One region of the Peribacillus sp. ACCC06369 genome, then DNA from elsewhere that is predicted to be linked to it. Evidence: riboswitches for the same ligand, from Rfam matches in the RefSeq annotation. Region 1 holds a riboswitch; the other holds the start of a gene.
The links. A riboswitch is a leader RNA that binds a small molecule or an ion and turns the genes downstream of it on or off. The one in region 1 is predicted to bind preQ1.
Positions count from the first base shown of each region.

Region 2: it holds a riboswitch for preQ1, as region 1 does, so the genes downstream of both, QUF78_RS20600 (VUT family protein) here and QUF78_RS03065 (QueT transporter family protein) in region 1, are expected to answer to the same signal.

Region 1 is NZ_JAUCEN010000002.1:466,516-474,681, forward strand. It holds gene QUF78_RS03050 (cadherin-like beta sandwich domain-containing protein) at 126-1,580, shown strand; gene QUF78_RS03055 (PAS domain-containing sensor histidine kinase) at 1,648-3,273, opposite strand; gene QUF78_RS03060 (TVP38/TMEM64 family protein) at 3,390-4,046, opposite strand; gene QUF78_RS03065 (QueT transporter family protein) at 4,167-4,652, opposite strand; PreQ1 riboswitch class I at 4,659-4,703, opposite strand; gene QUF78_RS03070 (YbaK/EbsC family protein) at 4,863-5,384, shown strand; gene QUF78_RS03075 (hypothetical protein) at 5,527-6,339, shown strand; gene QUF78_RS03080 (DUF3892 domain-containing protein) at 6,424-6,720, opposite strand; gene adhP (alcohol dehydrogenase AdhP) at 7,015-8,028, shown strand; gene QUF78_RS03090 (sigma-54-dependent transcriptional regulator) at 8,070-8,166, opposite strand, start outside.
Region 2 is NZ_JAUCEN010000002.1:4,054,720-4,062,885, reverse strand. It holds gene queC (7-cyano-7-deazaguanine synthase QueC) at 1-317, shown strand, start outside; gene queD (6-carboxytetrahydropterin synthase QueD) at 317-787, shown strand; gene queE (7-carboxy-7-deazaguanine synthase QueE) at 780-1,508, shown strand; partial or broken gene QUF78_RS20635 (DUF4260 domain-containing protein) at 1,572-1,897, opposite strand; gene QUF78_RS20630 (TetR/AcrR family transcriptional regulator) at 1,951-2,520, opposite strand; gene QUF78_RS20625 (hypothetical protein) at 2,880-3,167, shown strand; gene QUF78_RS20620 (HD domain-containing protein) at 3,214-4,185, shown strand; gene QUF78_RS20615 (SRPBCC family protein) at 4,391-4,831, opposite strand; gene QUF78_RS20610 (SRPBCC family protein) at 4,838-5,353, opposite strand; gene QUF78_RS20605 (hypothetical protein) at 5,531-5,695, opposite strand; PreQ1 riboswitch class I at 5,731-5,773, shown strand; gene QUF78_RS20600 (VUT family protein) at 5,825-6,367, shown strand; gene QUF78_RS20595 (hypothetical protein) at 6,389-6,538, shown strand; gene QUF78_RS20590 (hypothetical protein) at 6,566-6,688, opposite strand; gene QUF78_RS20585 (hypothetical protein) at 6,704-6,853, opposite strand; gene QUF78_RS20580 (hypothetical protein) at 6,891-7,016, opposite strand; gene QUF78_RS20575 (hypothetical protein) at 7,013-7,162, opposite strand; gene QUF78_RS20570 (hypothetical protein) at 7,344-7,769, opposite strand; gene QUF78_RS20565 (PadR family transcriptional regulator) at 7,805-8,125, opposite strand.

The DNA.
Region 1 (8,166 bases):
ATTGGTATGTAACCCCTTCAGTTTTTACCTAAAGAATCAAGCTATATACCCCATTAAGAAATAATTAAGATTTATTTGGTAACCTGACCCTATCATGTTTACAGGAATTATAGGGGGGATAGGCTTTGCTAAATAAGGGGTTAAAAGAAAAAAGTGTGAAGGCGATTTTGGTTGGTTCCCTTGTGGGGATAGGAGCATCCACTTATATGCCCGTGGTAGAGGCTGCGGAGGGTCCTTCTGTTCTGCAGGAAGAGGCCCAAACGGTAAATATTCTTTCAAAGTTAGAAATAGAAGGTTTGGTACTGGATCAAAAATTTTCAGAGAGTATACACGACTATAGTTCAACAGTGGGGAATGATGTGGAAAAGATTACCTTGATTGCAGAGAGTTACAATGAGAATGCAGCCATATATGTGAATGGCGTCAAACTGACAAATGGTGAGGTGAAGGACTTAACTCTTCAAACCGGCATGAATACTTTTGAAATCACCGTGAGTGATGGAATAAATGAAACGGTTGCATATACCGTCAAGATCGAAAAACTTGAAAGTGATGATAACCTTTTAACTTCGATTGGATTATCAAAAGGCTCGTTAACATTCGATTCTAATGTGACAGCTTATAATGCTTCAGTTGAAAATGAAGTCAAGTCCGTTACGGTGGCCCCGACATTGAGTGACAGTACCGCAAAAGTAAAGGTGAATGGAAAGGATGCAACCAGCGCAGGTGTAAAGGTTACCCTTCCGATCGGTAGGACGACAGTGAGGATTATCGTTACAGCGGAAAATGGAGATGAAAAAACATATACGCTCACGATTACACGGGCCGCAGCCAAGATAACTGAATCGAAGGATAAAGATGCCCCTAAAGATGATGAAGTTCAAAAGGAGCCCACAAAAGGAGCAAGTGAGGCTCTGCCTTCCTCCGACAAGGGGAATAAATCATCTTTAACTTCTACTGCTGAATCCTCCAATAATCCAAAACCAAGCAGTGGCAGCCAAGTACCGAAAGCACAGCAGCTTGAAAGTATTTCAACACAGAAACCGAAAACGGATTCTGTAGAGAAGGTACCGTCAACCGATTCTTTAAGTCAAGAAGGCAATAACGCCCCAGTGTTGAACAATTTGACAGTATCATCCGGAGTATGGAACAAACCTTTTGATTCGAATGAGCATACATATCATATCGAGGTCGATAATGATATTGCTTCAGTCGAAATGAATGCAACGACAAGTGCTAGCGGAGCCAAGATTGAATATGACGGTGAGAGCAGTAAAAAAGTGAAGATCAAGGATAAAGCGAAGACGGCCATTTCAGTTACAGTTTCAAAGGATGGGGAACGCCGTACTTATGTCCTTGTTTTCGAAAAGGATATGGATTTGGAGATGGATGAGGAAGAAACCGTAGATGATATCAAAACAAAAGAGGCGGAAGTTGAGGCAACGCAAATGAGTACAGCTGGAAAAGAGGATACAGTTACTTCCAATAAGATTGGAGGTCCGAGAATAATTGGGAACCAACCTGATGAGTCCGTGTCATTCTGGGGGAAAATCAAGGATTTCTTCACCTCTCTATTTTAATTTTATCAAGGGATGGTTCTGAATCGTAAAAAAAGGACAAGATTAAGGCTTGTCCTCCGATTTATATTTATATGGGCAAAAGAATTTGGACCTCGGTTCCATGGCTTGGTTCGCTGTTAAAGTGGACCTTTCCCCGATGCGCCTCAATGATTCGGCAGCTGACTGTCAATCCTAACCCTGTTCCTTTTTCTTTAGAGGAATAGAAAGGTTCTCCAAGATGCTTTAACCGTTTTTTTTCTATTCCGCTTCCATTATCTTTGATGGTAATGGAAAGGTTATTGTCCTTGCGCTCAAAATCAATCCAAATGTGATCGGCGGATGCCTCCATTGAATTCTTGAGCATGTTTATGAATACTTGTTTTAATTGGTTTCCCTCACATAATAGAAGCGGTATTTCGTTTTTTACAGATATTGATATTTGGGTGGGGTACGAGTCCGCCTCTGGTTTCAACAAGGTTTTGACATCATTCATCAGTTCGATGATTTGATGCTTGCTGAATGGAAGTTCCTGTGGTTTTGCCAGAACGAGTAACTCGCTTACAATAAGATTGATCCGGTCCAATTCACTTAACATAATCGTGTAGTATTGTTCATAGGGATGGTCGCTCTTTTTAAGTAGCTGGACAAAACCCTTTAAAGAAGTCAACGGGTTTCGTACTTCGTGGGCTACACTTGCGGCAAGTTCGCCGACTATCGACAATTTTTCTGTTCTTCTTAAGCGTGCTTCGGTTTCTCGAATTTGAGTGACTTCTTTAGCATAAGTGATGATCCCGACCAAATCCTCGCCAACCATCATCGGGACAAACGTACAAGAAAGTAAGATGGACTTCCCGTACTTCGTTAGGAATTCTATATCTTTCCCTTTCTTAATCCCCTTATGGTTTTCGATGACATATTGGCAAGATGTACGGATCAGTTCCGCATCTTCTGTAGTAAAGTTCAATTTAATGAATGAGGCTCCATGTATTTCTTCCTGTTGAAAGCCTGTTACCGTTTCAAACCTTGGATTTACGGTCGTGATCATTCCATTTAAATCAAGCATCAGCATCGGATAAGGGTTGTGTTCAAACAATGATTTATAGCGTTGTTCACTATCGAATAATTGATTCTCAGCGACAACCCTTTCAGAAATATCCCTGCCGATGACTACTAAGCCTTTTCGTGAACCATCCTCATTGAACAGGGGAACTTTAATCGTATCAAAGGTCTTGTGATTGCCGTCGGGAAGAGGGATGATTTCCTCACACCTTGTAATTTCCCCTTTTACCCACGTTTCTTCATCGGAACCTTCACAGTAGATCAACGACTCTTTATAAAATTCGGAGTATTCTGCGAGTTCGCTGTCTTTTTTTCCCTTATAATCTACATGCTCCAACTGAAATAATTGTAGCCCGAAGGTATTGGACTCAAGCCATCGGCCATCACCATCCTTGAAGTTAACGAAATCCACCATTGAATTGATGAGTGTGCGCCGGCGTTGTTCCGCTTCTTTTAATTGTTTGAATTCTTCCCTTTTAGCTAAATAAAGAAATAATATCAAGCCTATTGATAAAAGGAAAACAATGCCTTCCACTCTCTGAAGTTGAATGAAGACCTCTTTGTTATGGATATTTGTAGTTAAAAAAAAGTCGAACACGACTAGTGTAAGAATCCCGGATAGGATATATATTGCTAAGATGGAGCGTTTGGACATGGAGATTCTCCCTGATTTTAAGACATTTCAAAGGTAAAATTACATACACATTTTAACAAACTATCGGAAAAAAATATATGCAGAATCCTAAATAAAAAAACAGGGACCAATGTGGGTCACCTATTTTTTCTGAATAAGGTTAGGTTCTTTTTCTTTTTTGCACGCTTATAGATAATGAAAAATAATAAGAAGAGGAGTGCGAGTGCAACTAGCGTGTATTGGTTCATTTCAACAGATAGGAGTCCATATGGAATTAACGATAGGAAGAAAAAGTATATCAGGTTGCCAAGTGCCGTCGCTAATAAAAAATCCTTGAAAGTGACGGTGCTGACTCCAGCAGCCAAGTTAATTAAACTTGTTGGGATAAGTGGGAAAATCCTGCCTGTAAACACGTACATGAAGCCATGCTCCACAACAGTTTTTTGCCATTTTTCCCCCATCTTCTTTAAGAGAAGTTCCTGAAACCAATTTCTTGCAGCATAAAAAATGAATCCTGAAGCAACGACACTTGTAAACCAACTCCATAGGTAGCCATATATGAATCCGAATATCGTTACATTGATAGTCAGAAGCAAAATTAAGGGGATGATTGTAAATGAATTTTGGACAAACATCAATACGAATGTCACAATAAAAGTGAGCAAAAGGTTTTCCTTCAATATGCTAATAACTGAATCCAAGTCACTTTTCCAAATCAAAGTAAATAATTCTGCATTTGAAAAAATAAATAATGCAATTACCAGTAGACCGGTTAAGGTCAGGACTTTTTTCAAAGGGTCACCACCATTCTGACTAATAGTTTATCATTTTTAAGTTAATTGGTGAAAAAAGAGCTGTCGCATGATGCAGACAGCTCTTTTACATTATAGTGGGTTCATGAAGCGAAGATTCCTTTAAAGCCACTTTTCAAACTGAATTCTTTTGTTCATTCCATAAATGATTGGCGCGCCAATCAAGAGGACAACGAATTCACCGACAGCCGTGGTCATCCAGCTTAACCAGAATGGTAAGCCAAAGGCAAGGTTCAGTTCAATGGCAATTAAAAACATTGTGAACGTGAAAAAGATGATCGTGGCGATCATCCGCCCTTTAATGCCTTTTATGAACCGCGAAACAAAAATGACAAGCAGCAAGGCGAGTACGGATTGCCCCACCCCAAAAATTAAATCATATGGAACCATCGGTGAAAAGAGCAGATTCGATATGAAGACGCCGCCGACAATACCATAGATATATTTTTTATTGAATACAATAAGATGGTTCAACATTTCCGGTACACGAAATTGGAACATCTCAAAAGCTATTGGTTTAAACACCAATGAGACCGCCACATACAAGGCAGCCAATAACCCGTTTATCACGAGTGTACGAACATTCATTTTACTCTCTCCCTAGTTTTTTATCGTGGGATGGTTACGAACCACGTATAGGCGTTTGCCCGATGATTAATAGTATCCCAAGTAAGCTTGTTTCGTCAATTTGTAAAGAATGGTTTTAATTTATAGGTTTTCAAGCATCCATAGGATTTTGATTTATGGCAATGAAGGATGATATTATTTTTATATGTACTTCAAAGGAGTGAATATAATATGTCTATCGCGAGTGTCAAAAGCCATTTTAAACAATGGGATCGGGAAGGCGATGTAATGGAGTTCGAAACATCGAGCGCTACGGTGAGTGAGGCTGCAGAAACCATCGGCGTTATCCCAGCGAGGATCGCTAAAACTCTTTCCTTTAGGGGGGAAGGTCATGATGCGATTTTGGTTGTAGCGGCTGGGGACGCAAAAGTGGATAATAAGAAATTTCGGCAGATGTTCGGTTTCAAGGCACGGATGCTGTCACCCGAGGAAGTGTTTGAGCAGACCGGCCATGCCATCGGAGGAGTTTGTCCGTTTGGTCTGGCTAACGATCTAGCTGTTTTTCTTGATGTATCAATGAAGCGCTTTGAGTCATTGTTCCCGGCATGCGGCAGTACGAACTCTGCAATAGAACTTACACCCACGGAATTATTTGAATATTCAGGAGCAAAGGATTGGGTGGATGTTTGCAAGGCTTGGAATGAAGAGGGGAATGAGGAAACGGCAGCAGGTAATGCAGTGGAAGGCTTTTGATTAATGGTACCAAAAAGATCCACATGAATGGGATAAAGTCCACTTGGGTGGACTTTATTTGTGGGGGCCGTATGCATTATATCGGTCAATAATTTTAAAGCGGAAAATCGTGCAGAAAGTGTTCCTGAGCGGAGGGTGAAAGATGTTAAATGGAAGCCAAAGAAAAAGCAATAGCAGCTATCTTAGTCTTAAAACTCTTTATGAAGAAAATATCACGGTTAAGAGCATAGCCCAGGAGCTTGAGTTTTGCCATACAAACGATCTGGCGCTGGATATTCGGAAAGCATTGGAAAAAAAGAATTTTGATATATTGGCAGTGCAAGATCAAGGGGAAATCATCGGATATATCGAAAGGGAAGAACTGGGTGAAGGGAGCATTTCGGAATATTTGAGAAACTTTTCACCAAGGGAAATGGTTTCGGATTCAACCCCTTTAATCCAGCTGCTCCATATTTTCAAGAATAAAACAAGGGTCTTCGTATTAGAGAATAATTCAATTAAAAAGTTGATTACCCATGCCGACCTTCAAAAGCCTCCAATTAGGATGCTGATATTCGGATACATTACCTTATTGGAAATGAGGATGAGCGATATCATCATGGATAGATTCGGCGACGGAAGCTGGCATCCAATGATCAGCGAAGACCGTTTAGAAAAGGCAACCGAATTATATAGGAGGAGAATCGATAAAAATGAGGATATCAATTTAATAGAGTGCCTGCAAATCAGTGATAAATTCGATATCATACATAAGGATGAAGAATTGAGGTGCTTCTTCCAAATCCCTTCGAAAAGTAAAGGGAAGAAGGATGCGAATGCCATCCGGAAATTACGGGATAAGATTTCCCATGCAAATGAACTGGGACTGGACATGTCGTGGATGGAAATCATTGAGGTTGTCGAGTCCTGTGGGCAACTGCTCGAAATCTCTGAATCCTATCAGTATGAAAAATAAGGATCCGGCTATCATGCTGGTTCTTTTTAATGTTTAACTCCAGACAGAAAAAAACTGCCCATATCAGGCAGTTTCCCCGAAAACTCAAAACTCCGGCAGTTGATCCAGGTTATTTTCTTTTATCCCATCAGGCTCACTCCGCAATATATCACGTCCATATTTATGAAAGACGTCAACATTGGCCAGGATGCCTGCTTTGGCTTCCGAAAGGGCAGTGGGGTAGTCGAGTTCGCGGCCGGAGTTGGTCTTGATGGCGATAATATTGTCCTCTTCATTTTTCCTTACGGCGATGATTTCTTCTTTTCCTGCTGAATCAAGTTGGTTTGCTTGCGGTGTTCCCTGCTGTTTATAGGATTCATAAGCTTTTTCAAATTGGTCCATGTTTTGGACACCTCCCATTTATAGGGTGAGCTATTTTTTCTGCAATATACAAACCGGATTTCGTCCAACTTGGGCCGTTAATTCGTCCAAATGGGCCGAATTTTCGGCACTTTTTTAAATTGGATGCTGTCGTCTTGGCCTTTTTGCATTGGCATGGCACTTGCATCTTGTATAAGTGGAGTAAGAAATATAAGTGGAGTAAGAAATAATATCCACTTAATTAAGGGAGGAATATGAATCATGAATGTAAAACAAGGGGCTAGCACTGTAAATGCAAAACAACAGGTCAAGACAATGAAGGCAGCGGTCGTCAATGAATTTAACCAAAAACTTGAGATAAAAGAAGTACCCATCCCGGAATTGGATTATGGTGAGATATTAGTGAAAATTAAAGCATGTGGCGTGTGTCATACCGATTTACATGCGGTACATGGCGATTGGCCGGTAAAGCCCAAGCTTCCGCTTATCCCAGGACATGAAGGTGTAGGCATCATAGAAAAGGTGGCAGAAGGCGTAACTTCCTTGAAGGTCGGTGACCGCGTTGGGATCCCATGGCTTTACTCGGCCTGTGGCGATTGTGAGTATTGTTTGACTGGAAGGGAAACGCTTTGCTTGGATCAATTGAATGCAGGCTACTCCGTGGACGGGGGGTATGCGGAATACTGTAAAGCACCTGCCAAATATGTGGTGAAGGTTCCTGAAGGGCTTGACTTTGCGGAAGTTTCACCGATTTTCTGTGCAGGCGTAACGACTTATAAAGCGCTTAAGGTATCAGAAGCAAAACCTGGTGATTGGGTAGCGGTTTATGGAATTGGCGGATTGGGACATGTTGCCCTTCAATACGCGAAAGCGATGGGCTTTAATGTCATTGCTGTCGATATTCAAGATGATAAGCTTGATCTGGCGGCGGAACTGGGGGCGGATTTCACGGTTAATGGGCTTAAGACTGATCCTGTACAAGCCATTAAGGATAAAGTTGGCGGTGTGCAGGCAGCCATTTCTGTAGCGGTTACGAAAAAAGCATTCGAACAGGCTTACAGTTCAGTCAAGAGGGGCGGGACACTGGTCGTAGTCGGATTGCCGAATGATGAACTTCCGATCCCGATTTTTGATACGGTACTAAATGGGGTAACTGTAAAAGGGTCAATCGTCGGGACGAGAAAAGATTTACAGGAAGCCGTTCAATTTGCGGCTGAGGGTAAAGTCAGAACGAATATAGAGACGAGGAAGCTTGATGAAATCAATGATGTGTTTTCAATGATGGAAAAGGGAGAAATCAATGGACGCATCGTATTGACGCTAGAATAGTAACAGAGGAGGATGCCCTGGAACGGGGCATCCCCCTTTTTTTATGTCTGGTTCTTCTCATTTAATATATAGCGTAATTTCCTTATGGATATTTGCAAGCGTTTGGCTGCTTCATTCCGGTTGCCGTAGGTTTTTTGC
Region 2 (8,166 bases), 3.6 Mb from region 1:
AACACATTGTCACCGGTGTCTGTGAAACGGATTTCAGCGGATATCCGGACTGCCGTGATGTATTCATTAAATCGTTGAACGTGACCTTGAACTTGTCGATGGACCAGTCATTCGTGATTGATACGCCGCTTATGTGGCTTAATAAAGAGGAAACATGGGAGCTTGCGGATCAGCTCGGAGCGTTCGACTTTGTTCGCGAAAAGACCCTGACATGCTATAACGGAATCATATCCGATGGCTGTGGAGATTGCCCGGCATGTAAGTTGCGGAAAAAAGGACTGGATGACTATGTAAGCAGACGGAAGGTGCTTTCATGATGTACGGTTTTACTATAGTGGATAAACTCCAAAAAATAGATGAAGATATTCAGCGCAGCCAATTGAAATATACCACCAAGAGGGTTCTGGTCAGTAAGGAGTTCACCTTTGACGCGGCGCACCACCTACATGACTATGAAGGAAAATGCAAGAACTTGCATGGCCACACGTATAAGGTCATTTTCGGCTTGAGCGGGTATACGGATTCACGTGGTTTGATGATAGATTTCGGGGACATCAAGGATATATGGAAAAATGAAATTGAAGTCCACCTTGATCATCGTTATTTGAATGAAACCTTGCCACTCATGAATACAACGGCTGAAAATATGGTTGTCTGGATTTATGAAAAAATGGCCGAAGCCCTTTCATTAAAAGATTATGAGGGTGCTAGAGTCGAATTTGTCCGACTATACGAAACGCCGACAAGTTATGCCGAAGCCAGACGGGAGTGGATGGAAAGTGAGTAAACTCCCGGTTATGGAAATCTTCGGACCGACCATCCAAGGTGAGGGAATGGTCATTGGCCAAAAAACCATGTTCGTTCGGACGGCAGGCTGCGATTATTCCTGTGCCTGGTGTGATTCCGCATTTACTTGGGATGGCACCGGTAAGGAAGATACCGTCCAAATGACTGCCGAAGAAATATGGGATGAGCTGAAGCGAATTGGGGGTTCCGGCTTTTCGTTCGTGACGATATCAGGCGGAAACCCGGCACTGCTGAAAAACCTAAATGGCTTGGTAGAAATCTTACATGAAAATAAAATGAAAATAGGTGTGGAAACACAAGGGAGCCGATGGCAGGATTGGTTTCTTGATATTGATGAACTGACCATTTCACCTAAGCCGCCGAGCTCAAGAATGAACACGGACTTTACGGTACTTGACCGAATCATATCGAACCTTGCCAATCGAAACCCTGAAAACCATGTCTCATTGAAAGTAGTCGTCTTTAACGAAGAAGATTACCAGTATGCCAAAAGTGTGCATGGCCGTTACCCGGATATTCCATTTTATCTGCAGGTCGGCAATGATGACAGCACGACGGCTGATGATAATCAATTGATCAGCGGTCTTTTGAAGAAATACGAAGAGTTAATAGATAAAGTGATAGCCGATGATGATTTGAATGATGTGAAAGTGCTGCCCCAGCTGCATACCTATATATGGGGTAACAAGCGAGGCGTGTAAAGAAAAGAGAGCAGGAGGCAGTGTGATGTGTAATCACACTGCCTTTTACATGTGGAAAGCTTCCTATACCTTTTGAAGGTGTGTAGCTTTGAAGGATGATGTGTATTTAAGGCCATACCCAAATAAGCGGTCCATTCCAATATGTGCGGTCCAAATTAAACCAATCATCATACATGCATCCGACTTTAGAAAAACGGCACGGTATAAGTGTGGAAAAAGTTATAAACTTTTGCTCCAACTCGTTCATCGATCGAATAGGTCAACATGGAAACATCAGGCAACAAAATCAATAAAAGGAAAATCCACCAGCTGAATTCAAATAACGAATAGACGTAAATCATCGCTAAAAGGACCATGAGTCCTTCGATATGAAGGAATTTCTTTACCATTTAAAAGCCTCCTGAAATTCAATTAACCATTGGTCAATGATATTCATGAAAAATTAAATAATGTTCTTGATGATATTTTTTACGTGAAAATCAGCTAAACCTTTTACATCCGGATAAGATAGATCAGAATTAATATAAAACGTTATGAATCCGTGAAGAGACAGGAAAATGGACCATATGGATGCAGGATTCAGTTTGTTGTCGGTAAGGTCTGTCAAGGACTGGATTAGCTTTTCGTAGGTCTTATTGGAATCGATTTGAAGTAAATGCTGAATTTCTTTTTCCTTGGATAAAAACATGATGGAATAATGATTCTGTTGGGTTAAACCGAACTCTATGAAGCACAATAAAATCTTCTCCATTTTTCGGGAAGGGTCATTTTCCGACATGATGATATCATCGATTAAAGTATTTAAAACGGAAAAATCCGTTTTAACCAAACTATAAAATATTTCTGCCTTATTTTTAAAGTGATAATAAATGGCTCCATGGCTGCAATCCAATGATTTAGCCAATTGTCTCATTGAGACGTTCGAATACCCTTCGGTGGCAAAAAGATGTCTAGCTTCATTCAATACCATTTCCCTGGATAATTCTTTACCTGCCGATTTCCTTGGCGACATTATAGCACCCCCTTATTTATTGACCACTGGTTAATTAGGATGATATCGTACTGATTTTCAAATGTCAAATATTAGAAATTCTTCTGAATAAATGTTTTTTTAGTGGGGACTTTTCCATTGGAAGCGACCGAAAGGAACACTTGCTGTCTTACGGTTCAAGGGGAGGATAAAGTTGCAAAGGCAGCAGTGGGCGAAGATGCAGAATCCATTTCCAGTTCCCCTAACCAGAAATTTGAATGTCCTTGTAACTGAAAAAGGGAACCCGCTATATAATATATGAGCTTGTCTTATTTTTTTAACCAGTTATATCCTTTTGTGGTAGTATAAGGTTATACGGATAGCTTGAAAGGGATGAATAAATGAAAATGAAATTCGGTATTTTGTCTTCAATTATCATAGTCTTGACTGCTTTTTTTTTATTCACTAAACCTTATAAAAATAAAACAAAACCTGTAGAAGACATTTTTGAAGTGTATCCGACAGATCAGGTAATAAAAACAAATGAAATGATATTCATAGAGGGTATTGATGAGGTCAATCCAGGGAATATCGATTTGAATGATGAAGAGGAGTTAGAAAAATTGGCAAGGAAGCAATATGAGCAAAATGAAAAGGGGGAAATAATTTTCACAGAAGAAAATCAGTGAAATCACCTGCCTGTAATGAGTAAACTAATGGGGGAGGTGGCAGTTATTGATAGTTTCGGATAGTATCTATGGGAAACACATTGTAGAGGGAGTTCTCGAAGAGCTGATAGTAAGCAAACCGCTCCAAAGATTGAAGGGGATACATCAAGGAGGGGCAAGTTATTTAGTTAATGAGAAGTGGGACGCCACACGGTTTGACCATTCAATAGGTGTGATGCTTTTAATAAAATCGCTTGGTGGGTCATTGGAGGAACAAATCGCGGGCTTGCTGCATGACGTATCCCACACTGCATTCTCACATGTAATTGATTTCGTTCTGGATTGTAAGGATGAAGATTATCATGAAAAAATATATGAACATGTCATTATGGAATCCGAAATCCCCTCGATACTGAAGAGGTATGGATATGAATGTGAAGATATTTTTCAATCAAAATGGGAATTGCTTGAACAGCCAGCACCTGAGTTATGCGCCGATCGGGTAGATTATACTCTCCGGGATATGTATCAATACGGACATATCACACTGGAATCCGTTCATGACTTTCTAGACCATGTAACCATAATTAATGGAAGGATGTATTTGGATAATATTGAATCGGCAGAATGGTTTGTAGAAACGTATTACAGCGAAGTTATTGATTTTTTCATGGACCCTCTTAATATATATGGCTATGATATCTTGGCAAAGACCTTAAAATTGGCTTTGGCTAACAACCTGATCAGCCTTGATGACTTACTAGGTACAGATGAAGAAGTCATGTCCTTATTAAGCTCCACTGAAGACCATGAAGTGCAAAATCTGATAAAACGGATCCATGGTAACGTAAAGCTGAAAGAAGATCAATTGGACTACGATATTCATCTGAAAAATAAAGTGCGGCTCATTGATCCTTCCGTTATTCAAGGAACCCATTTAGTAAGAGCTTCCAATTTATCGGAAAAAGTCCAGGACATGGGGGTTAAAGCCCATAAAAGAGCTTCGAAGGGAATGTATCTAAAAGTGATATCCGATTAAATCCCGGTCAAACCATACGGAAAGTGAAAAACTCAAGGGTGACATCCATCCTTGAGTTTTTTCTCCGTTTAATACGGAAAAATCAAGAAAATTATATCGTCTAACCAAGACTTGTAAGCCTTCTTTTTTTGAACTTCGAAGAAAAAGCCTTTATTTAGTTGGGCACGCCCAACTGCCATTGATTCTTACCAGCACCCTTTAATAACTAAAAAACTATTGATGCTCTCAAATTATTAACGCCATTTTCTAAATAACCCTTTAAACAGGTTAATGTATATACCCAACCTTCTTTTTGTCCTATCATTTTGTTTATTATTTCAGGGTCATCTTCATTCAAACCGGATTCTTTTACTTCAATAATTGTACTCGTATTATCCAACTCTTTAAGTGTGATGGTAACAACCGTTTCTTGATCATTTCCTCCCCACGAAAACACGATTTTCCTATTTTTCTCGACTTCTAAAACATGGATTACCACTTCAGCATCGTATTCGTCATATCTCAATGTAGGCGTCCGGCCTTGTTCCCATCTTTCTGAACTCGATGAGAACCAAAAATTCCCGATTTTTTCAGGGTTCACTATGGCTTCAAACACCTCATTAGTTGGCTTGACTATTTTAAATTTCGTAGTTATTTGAGTATCCATACTGAATCAACTCTCTTTCAATGTGTTTTTATCGTTCTCCACTAACAACTGATTTTCCCGATCTACATAGATTGGCGGCAAGGTCCGTCCAGTTTCAAGCAAGCTCTTCAGGTTACTTAGAATGGCAGGCCATCCATTATTTAAGCCTTTAAAGGTATTGTCATCGTATACGAAATCTGTCTCCAATAGCTCCTCATGCTTTAGCGTTAACTTCACGGTTGAACCATCCATTGGCTGTAGTTCAAAGGTGACACGTGTAGGCTGGTCGCGAGGGGGTTCGTCTCCTGCCATGTTCCATGTAAACGAGAGCAGGTGCAACGGCTCACACTTATGTACAATACCATGATCAGTAACCCGCCCATCTTGCAGCAAATATTCAACGGTTGAGCCTTCTTGCCAATCAGACTGGACTTGGCATCCGAAATGATACTTTTTCGTGAATTCACCACTCGTCAGGGCTTCCCAAAGCTTCTCTGGCGTGGTTGCGATATAAATAGGATAGACAAACGTCGTTTTTTTCATTATTCTTTTTCCTCCTCGCGTTTATACTTTTGTCATTACTCTTAAGACCGTGGCCAAATGAGTTTCTTCTTTTACAAGGAAAGACCGTAACATAACTCTATCAATGATTGTCCGCTTTTCATATAGCTGGTCAAGCAGTTTTCTGCGACAAGAATCGGCAAAAGTCCTAAAGTGATATCAAAGTGGGATGTTCGTATTAATTTCACTACGTACAAAGCTTTGGAAAAATGGATATTGACTTAACGATTCGGCAAATGAAAACCTTGGTTTCGCACCATTCCCAGCGACTAAATCGAAATCACGAAGCAACAGGGAAACTTCTTGATTTCCAATCGTTTTCAAGCTACGATAATTAAGGAAAATGATAATCCGCTCGGGCGGAAGAGGTTCTAGCTACCCTCTCAAAAAAACTAAGGGGAACGGTGCTCTTTCTTAGGGTGCTGTTTTTTCTGTATAAGGAGAATGTAAGAAATGTTAAGAGTTCTATTGTATTTAGTATCCATCGTCACGGCGAATGTGGTTACGGCAGCTTTTGAGCCATTGCACTTTGGTATGTTCATCATTCCTATGGGTACATTGCTCATCGGGGGAACCTTCATCTTTCGAGATCTGGTCCAAAATAAATTCGGCCGCGCGAAAACCTATATGTGCATCATTACCGCACTGATTTTATCTGCATGTGTATCATTTTTATTAGGAGATACATTATTGATTGTATTTGCTTCCGCATTATCTTTCGTGGTGGCAGAAACAGCGGATACTGAAATTTATACCCGGTTAAAGCTCCCGATGAGTTGGAGGGTGTTTTACAGCGGGATCGTTGGAGGATTTTTCGATTCAGTGATATTTGTCGTGATTGGCCTAAGTCCACTGGGTGCCAATATATTGCCATGGGAAGCTGTACCCGCTGCGGTTATCGGCCAAATCATCGTTAAAACAGTCATTCAGTCAATCGGTGCCACATTGTTGGGCCGAATCAACGTAAGGCTGGAGAAGCGAGTAGTCTCCGGTTGAATGCTAGGAGGGATGCACTCGATGGATGGAACCAAAAAGGAAGAAGACAAATGCTATTGCCTCGAGGCCTTTCGTGAAAAATATGGCCCGCATGTTCAAGGGGATTGTATGAAGCTCTCCTGCGCCAATTATCGGAAGCATAAAGGAATAGACAAAAAAGGACCTAATTAGGTCCTTTTTTTACGTCATCGGAGTAACTTACGAGTAAACGTATTCGCGAGTAAACAGCGCGAAATCATGGGTGCAGCACGAACTCACGAGTAAAACAGCAAAATTCACGAGTAAACGTGCGAAATTCGCGAGTAAACAGCACAAACCCAAGAGTGGCGCACGAACTCACGAGTAAACCAGCGCGAAATCATGAGTGCAGCACGAACTCACGAGTAAATAGCATGAATTCACGAGTAAATGCTCCAAACTCACGAGTAAACCAGCAAAACTCACGAGTAAACGTGTAAAATTCGCGAGTAAACAGCACAAACCCAAGAGTGCAGCACGAATTCACGAGTTAAACAGCGCGAAATCATGGGTGCAGCACGAACTCACGAGTAAATAGCATGAATTCATGGGTGCAACACGAATTCGCGAGTAAATAGCATGAATTCACGAGTAAATGCTCCAAACTCACGAGTAAACCAGCAAAACTCACGAGTAAACGTGCGAAATTCGCGAGTAAACCAGCGTGAAATCATGAGTGCAGCATGAACTCACGAGTAAATAGCACGAACTCACGAGTAAATGCTCCAAACTCACGAGTAAAACAGCAAAATTCACGAGTAAACGTACGAAATTCACGAGTAAACAGCACAAACCCAAGAGTGCAGCACGAATTCACGAGTTAAACAGCTCGAAATCATGGGTGCAGTACGAACTCACGAGTAAATAGCACGAATCTCACGAGTAAACAGCGCGAAATCATGAGTGCAGCACGAACTCACGAGTAAATGCTCCAAACTCACGAGTAAACAGCTCGAAATCATGAGTGCAGCACGAATTCACGAGTAAATAGCATGAATTCACGAGTAAATGCTCCAAACTCACGAGTAAAACAGCAAAACTCACGAGTAAACGTGCGAAATTCGCGAGTAAACAGCACAAACCCAAGAGTGCAGCACGAATTCACGAGTAAAACAGCAAAATTCACGAGTAAACGTGCGAAATTCGCGAGTAAACAGCACAAACCCAAGAGTGCAGCACGAATTCGCGAGTAAACAGCACAAACCCAAGAGTGCAGCACGAATTCGCGAGTAAACAGCACAAACCCAAGAGTGCAGCACGAATTCGCGAGTAAACAGCACAAACCCAAGAGTACAGCATGAATTCGCGAGTAAACAGCACAAACCCAAGAGTACAGCATGAATTCGCGAGTAAACAGCAAAAAAAGCTTCTTCCACCGTTCCAATAATGGGTGCGGGAAGCTTTTTATCTTGTTTTTGGTCAGAATTGCTCTGCGCTTTTCCGAACTAACTTTTCCAGGGTGAAAAAGCATTTCCGTTTCCGTTCAAGTTCGGTTTGTCCAGTTTCCGTGACATGATAATATTTCCTGCGACTTGATTCGGACTCTTTCCAATGGCCTTCTATGAATTCCTTTTTTTCCAACCGTTTAAGGGCGGGGTAGAGGGTGCCTTCACTGATTTCGTATTTGCCCATGCTCATTTCTCTCAAGATCTTTGTGATTTCATAGCCATATAGCTTTTTTTGTGAAAGAAGTGAAAGCAAAAGGAGGTCAATGCTTCCCTTCATTAGTTCTTTATCCAAATAAAATCGCCTCCTTTTCATTTTAAAAGTGTAATACTTTG